2 regions of the Burkholderia sp. Bp8998 genome follow, and region 2 is predicted to be linked to the other one. Evidence: predicted binding sites of a transcription regulator. Region 2 holds the regulator's gene; the other holds the start of a gene.
The links. Region 2 encodes FliA, which starts transcription of late flagellar genes. Its sites were predicted from a motif close to CTAAAGTTTNNNNNNNNNNNGCCGNTA; they were not measured.
Positions count from the first base shown of each region.

Region 1 (3,401 bases), on a different contig from region 2:
AGATGCACGCGCGCGCCGCGCACCGCGTTGATCGATTCGATCGTGCGCTGCAGCTCGCCTTCGAGCGCGCGCTGGTAGTTCACCTGCTCGGCGAACTGGCTGATGCCGAATTTCTGGCTGTCCATCAGCTCGAAGCCGACCGAGCCGCCCTTGGGCAGGCCCATCGCGGCGAGCTTCAGGCGTGTTTCGTGCACCTGGTTCGACGGCACGAGGATCGCGCCGCCGGCATCGGCGAACTTGTAGGGAACGTTTGCCTGCTGGAGCGCGGTGATGATCGCGCCGCCGTCGCGGTCCGACAGGTTGCTGTACAGCACGCGATAGTCGGGCGCGCGGCTCCACAGCACGAGCGCGGTGATCGCGGCGATGGCGAACGCGACGGCGATCACGAACGGCAGCTTCGGGTTGCCCTTCATCCGCGAGATGCCGGAGATGCGTTCCGCGAAGCCGCCGAAGCCGAAGTCCGCGCCGGCGCCGCCTGCTCCCGGCAACGCGGCGGCCGCGGCGGCGCCTGGCACCGGGCTGGCGAGGCCCGTGCGGGCGTCGGGGTTGATCAGCGAGTTGGCCTGCGAATCCATGCGTGGAGTTTCTCCGGAGCGGGACGACTGAGCCGCTCGGACGAGCGGACGGACAATGACACGATGCGATTATCGGGACCCGGGCACGACTCCGATCGACCGAAAAGAGCGGGGTTTCCCCCGTACTTTCGCGGCTTTGGCGCGCGCCGCGCTGCTATCCTTTTTCGCGATCCGGCATGGTGCGCGTCGTGCGGTGCCGTCGGAAACGCCCGGTGCGCCCGGGTCTTTTCTCTTATATGTCTGGGGACAGCATGGCTGCCAACGTCAGCGGAATCGGTTCGGTGTTGCAACAGATGCAGGCGATGGCCGCGCAGGCGAGCGGCGGCGTCGCCAGCCCCGCGGCGGCGCTCGCCGGCTCGGGTGCCGCGACGGCCGGCACGTTCGCGAGCGCGATGAAGGCGTCGCTCGACAAGATCAGCGGCGACCAGCAGCACGCGCTCGGCGAGGCGCACGCGTTCGAGGTCGGCGCGGCGAACGTGTCGCTGAACGACGTGATGGTCGACATGCAGAAGGCCAACATCGGTTTCCAGTTCGGTCTCCAGGTCCGCAACAAGCTCGTGAGCGCGTACAACGACATCATGCAGATGTCGGTGTGATGGGACGGCCACCCGGCGACGGGCATCCGGGGACGGCCATCCGGGGACGGCCATCCGGGAGCGGCCGGCCCGGCGGTCCGTGCGCCTAAAGCTTTTCAATTCCCTTCCGATAACTCTGGAACAAGGCCGCGCCGTGCATCGCAGGGCGGCGGCCGCTGCATAGCCACCGCATCACAAGGAGAAGCGCATGTTTTCCCCAGGACACGCTGGAGCCAGTGCGTACGCGCGTGTCGGCGTCGAGACGGGGGTGATGGGCGCCTCCCCGCACCGGCTGATCGCGATGCTGTACCAGGGCGCGCGACAGGCCATCGCGCTCGCGCGCATGCATTTGCAGCAGGGCAACGTGCCCGCACGCGGCGAAGCGATCGGCAAGGCGATCGGGATCGTCGAGAGCGGCCTGCAGGCGTCGCTGAACCGCGACGCGGGCGGCCAGATCGCCGGGCGCCTCGACGCGCTGTACGCGTATATCGGCCGGCGCCTGCTGGAAGCCAACCTGCATGCGAGCGACGCGATGCTGGTCGAGGTCGACGGGCTGCTCGCGACGCTCGAGGAAGCGTGGACGGGCATCGCCCCGGAAGTCGCGCGCATGGCCGCACAACAGGCGGTGGGCGCGGCGCGATGAATCTCAAGGCCGAATACTTCGCTCGCTACGAGGCGCTCGCGGCCGTGTCGGGCCGCATGCTGTCCGCGGCGCGCGGCGCGGACTGGCGCGCGCTGCCGGAGTTGCAGGCCGAATTCCTGAGGCTCGTCGACGGGTTGAAGGAGGCCGATCCGGGCGTCGCGTTCGACGAAGCGGACCTCGGCCGCAAGCTTGCGCTGATCCGCCGCATCCTCGCCGACGACGCCGCGATCCGCGATCTCGCGAGCCCGGAGGTCGCGCGGCTGTCCGCGCTGTTCGAGGCGCGGCGCTCGACCAAGGTATTGACCGATCTCTACCGCGCTCGCGGGTAGTGCCCGTTCGCCGGGGCGGCGGTTGCCGCGTGCCCGGCTTCGCAACGATGTGGCTGAGGTGAGCAGGCTCCGATCATGACCGGTATCGACTCCGTTGCGGCCGCCCTGCTGGCGAGCCGCCTCGACAGCCTGCTGACCGGCACCGTGGCGGCGCCCGCCGGCGGTGGCGCGACCGCGCAGGTCGGCACGCCGGGCATGGGCGCTTCGTCGCCGTCTTCGACAGGGGCCACGCCGGCCGCGCCGCCGGCGTCCGCGCAGACTGCGCTGTCCGATGTCGCGCTCGTGCTCGACGCGATCTCGCGCTCGGGCGGTGTCGCGACCCCGGCGATCGCCGGGCGCACGCCGCTGCTGGCCGATCCTTCCGTGCTGCTGAGCGCCGCGGCGGCCGCGCCGCCGGACGGACAGCCGTCGACGGAGCCGGCGTCCTCCGCGTCTTCGTCGGTAGCTTCTTCCGCTGCGTCGGCCGCATCGGGAGCGTCAGCCGCGTCGGCGGTGCGCGATGCGGCGAGCACGCCGCCCGTCGCGGCGCTGCGTGCGGCGCTTGCGCAGGCCGTGAGCGAAAGCGGCCTCTTTTACGAATCCCATCTCGCGCAGTGGCTGGCCGGCCAGCGCCCGCTCGCCGCGCTGATGCGCGAACCGCAGGCGCGCCTCATGACCGCGCCGGTGCAGCCCGCCCCGGATGCCGCGCAGCACGACGCGCCCGACGTGCTCGACGAACTGCTCGCGCGGCGTCTGCCGTTGCCGACGGCGGCGCCGCGATCCGCCACGCAGCCGGGTGCGCCCGCGCCGGGCGGTGCGGGGCCGCACGAACTCGCGCAGAGCGCGGCGGTGACGACCCGGCAGTCTGCCGCGTCGAGCACGGCCGCGACGACCGGCCCGCTCGGCGACCACCCCGACACGCGCTGGACGCCCGCGCGCGCCGAACTGGCCGCCGCGTCGGCCGATCCGCAGACGCAGGCACAGGTTCCGGTGCATCCGGGCGCCGTGCCGATCGTCCGGCAGCAGCTCGATGCACTCGCGACCGACCAGTTCCGCTGGGCCGGCGAGGCGTGGCCCGGCGCGAGGCTCGACTGGACGATCGAGCCCGACGACCCGGGCGGCCACGCGTCGCGCAGCGGCGACGACACGGGGGACGGGATCGCGTGGCGCACGCGGCTGACGCTCACGTTGCCGTCGCTCGGCACGGTCGACGCGGAGCTGGTGTTGAACGGCAAGCAGCTCGTCGCACGGTTGCGCGCGAATTCGGCCGGCGCCGACCGGCTCACGCGGAACGAGGCCG
Region 1 covers NZ_QTQF01000008.1:126,224-129,624, forward strand. The annotation lists gene fliF (flagellar basal-body MS-ring/collar protein FliF) at 1-575, opposite strand, end outside; gene fliE (flagellar hook-basal body complex protein FliE) at 827-1,171, shown strand; gene fliS (flagellar export chaperone FliS) at 1,359-1,793, shown strand; gene DIE06_RS11480 (flagellar protein FliT) at 1,790-2,122, shown strand; gene DIE06_RS11485 (flagellar hook-length control protein FliK) at 2,198-3,401, shown strand, end outside.
Region 1: fliS (flagellar export chaperone FliS) is a predicted target of FliA. The motif match lies at 1,257-1,283, and genes of this name have one in related genera.

Region 2 (3,401 bases):
GCAGACCTTCGAGCAGGCCGCCGAATGGGCGCAGTCGGTGCTCGCTGCGAACCTGCCGGTGCTCGAGAGCGAGGACGCGCTGATGGAGCGCGGCGGCGTGTTCGCGCTGATGGGGCCGACCGGCGTCGGCAAGACGACCACCACCGCGAAGCTTGCCGCGCGCTGCGTGATGCGCTTCGGCGCGAGCAAGGTCGCGCTGCTGACCACCGACAGTTACCGGATCGGCGGCCACGAGCAGCTGCGCATCTTCGGCAAGATCCTCGGCGTGCCGGTGCACGCGGTGAAGGATGCGGGCGATCTCGAGCTCGCGCTGTCCGAGCTGCGCAACAAGCACATCGTGCTGATCGACACGATCGGCATGAGCCAGCGCGACCGCGCGCTGTCGGACCAGATCGCGATGCTGCACGGCGCGAACGCGCCGGTGCAGCGCCTGTTGCTGCTCAACGCGACGAGCCACGGCGACACGCTCAACGAGGTCGTCCAGGCGTACCGCGGCGCGGGCGAGCATTCGCACGGGCCGACCCCGGATCTCGCCGGCTGCATCCTGACCAAGCTCGACGAGGCGACCCACCTCGGCGGCGTGCTCGACACGGTGATCCGCTACAAGCTGCCGGTCCACTACGTGTCGACCGGCCAGAAGGTGCCGGAGAACCTGTACGTCGCGTCGACCAAATTCCTGCTGAAAAGCGCGTTCTGCGTGCCGCGCGACGGCTCGCCGTTCGTGCCGCAGGACGAGGACATGCCGACGCTGCTTTCCGCATTGACCGCACGTTCCACCGCCGAGCTGCACGAGGTGCGATTTGGATAAACGGATCATCGACCAGGCCGAGGGGCTGCGGCGCCTGCTGGCCGGACGCGCGTCGCGCATCGTCGCGGTGACGGGCGGGCCGGCGAGTGTCGGCTGCACGTCTACCGTCGTGAACGTCGCGGCCGCGCTGGCCGCGCTCGGCAAGGACGTGCTCGTCGTCGACGAGCGCGCCGACGTGGATTCGGCCGCGGCGACGCTCGCGGGCGCCTGGCTGCGCGACGGCGAGCGCACGCGCGTCGCCGCCGGGTTCGGGCTGTGCGCGGCCGCGCGGCTGGCCCGCGACGGCTACAGCGACACGCAACTGAGCGACTTCATCGACGGCCAGGCCGACATCGTGCTGGTCGATGCGCAGCTCGGTGCCGACGGTGCGTTCTCCGCGCTCGCGCGCGAGGCGCACGACGTGCTGATCGTCACGCGGGTCGCCGCGCAGGCGATCACCGAGGCGTATGCGTGCATGAAGCGCCTGCATTTCGCGCACGCGGTCGCGCAGTTCCGCGTGCTGACCAATCACGTCGGCAGCCACGCCGACGCCAGGACCGCATTCGACAACCTCGCGGGCGTCGCGAGCCGCTACCTGACGGTGTCGATCGCCGACGCCGGCTGCGTGAGCGCCGATCCGCTCGTCGAGCATGCGCGCGACCTGATGCGTACCGCGGTCGACGCGTTCCCGTCGTCGGCTGCCGCGCGCGATTACCGGCAGATTGCCGCCGACCTGCTGTACTGGCCGATGCGCCCCGGGCTGGGCGCCGGCCGCGCCGTGCATGCGGGCGGCAAGCCGTCGTACGAGGCGGGTGCGGCGCACGCCGCGTGAGCGCCACCGGAAGGAGAGAGCCATGATGTACAACGCTCAAGGAAAGATGACCCAGGCCGACGTGCTCGCGCAATACGCGCCGCTCGTGCGGCGCCTGGGGCTGCAGCTCGTCGCGAAGATGCCGGCGAGCGTCGATCTCGACGACCTGATCCAGGCCGGCATGATCGGCCTGATGGACGCGGCCGGCCGCTACAAGGAAGACCAGGGCGCGCAGTTCGAGACCTACGCGACCCAGCGCATCCGCGGTGCGATGCTCGACGAGCTGCGCAGCAACGACTGGCTGCCGCGCAGCCTGCGCAAGACGTCGCGCGAGGTCGAGTACGCGGTGCACCAGGTCGAGCAGCAGCTCGGCCGCTCGGCGAACGAGACCGAGATCGCGCAGCACCTGAAGATGCCGCTCGACGAATACCAGGGGATGCTGCAGGATCTGCACGGCAGCCAGCTCATCTACTACGAGGATTTCGACCGCGCGGCCGACGACGAGCCGTTCCTCGACCGCTATCGCGTCGATCACGCCGATCCGCTGTCGTCGCTGCTGGACGACCACCTGCGCGAGGCGCTCGTCGACGCGATCGACCGGCTGCCCGAGCGCGAAAAGCTGCTGATGTCGCTGTACTACGAGCGCGGGCTGAACCTGCGCGAGATCGGCGCGGTGCTCGAGGTCAGCGAGTCGCGCGTGTGCCAGCTGCACAGCCAGGCCGTCGCGCGCCTGCGCGCGCGATTGCGCGAACAGGCGTGGGTCGGCGCGGAGAACTGACCCTTTCATTGCGGCCACGCGCGCCGACGCGGCGCGCATTTCCCGCGCCGATTTGCTACAATCCCTCCCGTTTTCCGAGGAGCGTTGCGACGGACCATCCTGCGTCCGCCAGGCTCGGAAAGCTTCACCAAGCAGCCGTGCGGCGAGATTCGCGCCGGCCCCGCTTCCTGAACGGCGCTCACGTCACCAATTTCTAGAACTTTTTTAGAAAGGAGGGCGTGATGAACGCCATTATTGATTCCCAGGCTTCCAAGGATTACATCGTCGCCGACATGGCGCTTGCCGGCTGGGGCCGCAAGGAACTGAACATCGCCGAGACCGAAATGCCGGGCCTCGTGCAGATCCGCGACGAATACAAGGCGCAGCAGCCGCTGAAGGGCGCGCGCATCGCGGGTTCGCTGCACATGACGATCCAGACCGGCGTGCTGATCGAGACGCTGAAGGCGCTCGGCGCCGATGTTCGCTGGGCGTCGTGCAACATCTTCTCGACGCAGGACCACGCCGCTGCCGCGATCGTCGAAGCCGGCACGCCGGTGTTCGCGTTCAAGGGCGAGTCGCTCGACGAATACTGGGAGTTCTCGCACCGCATCTTCGAATGGCCGAACGGCGAATTCGCGAACATGATCCTGGACGACGGCGGCGACGCAACGCTGCTGCTGATCCTCGGCTCGAAGGCCGAGAAGGACCGTTCGGTGATCGCGAAGCCGACCAACGAGGAAGAAGTCGCGCTGTACAAGTCGATCGCGAAGCACCTCGACGCCGATCCGACCTGGTACTCGACGCGCCTCGCGCACATCAAGGGCGTGACCGAAGAAACCACGACCGGCGTGCACCGCCTGTACCAGATGGAAAAGGACGGCCGCCTGCCGTTCCCGGCATTCAACGTCAACGACTCGGTCACGAAGTCGAAGTTCGACAACCTGTACGGCTGCCGCGAGTCGCTCGTCGACGGCATCAAGCGCGCGACCGACGTGATGATCGCGGGCAAGGTCGCGGTCGTCGCGGGCTACGGCGACGTGGGCAAG
Region 2 covers NZ_QTQF01000019.1:87,161-90,561, forward strand. The annotation lists gene flhF (flagellar biosynthesis protein FlhF) at 1-808, shown strand, start outside; gene DIE06_RS19870 (MinD/ParA family protein) at 801-1,619, shown strand; gene DIE06_RS19875 (RNA polymerase sigma factor FliA) at 1,642-2,376, shown strand; S-adenosyl-L-homocysteine riboswitch at 2,447-2,563, shown strand; gene ahcY (adenosylhomocysteinase) at 2,598-3,401, shown strand, end outside.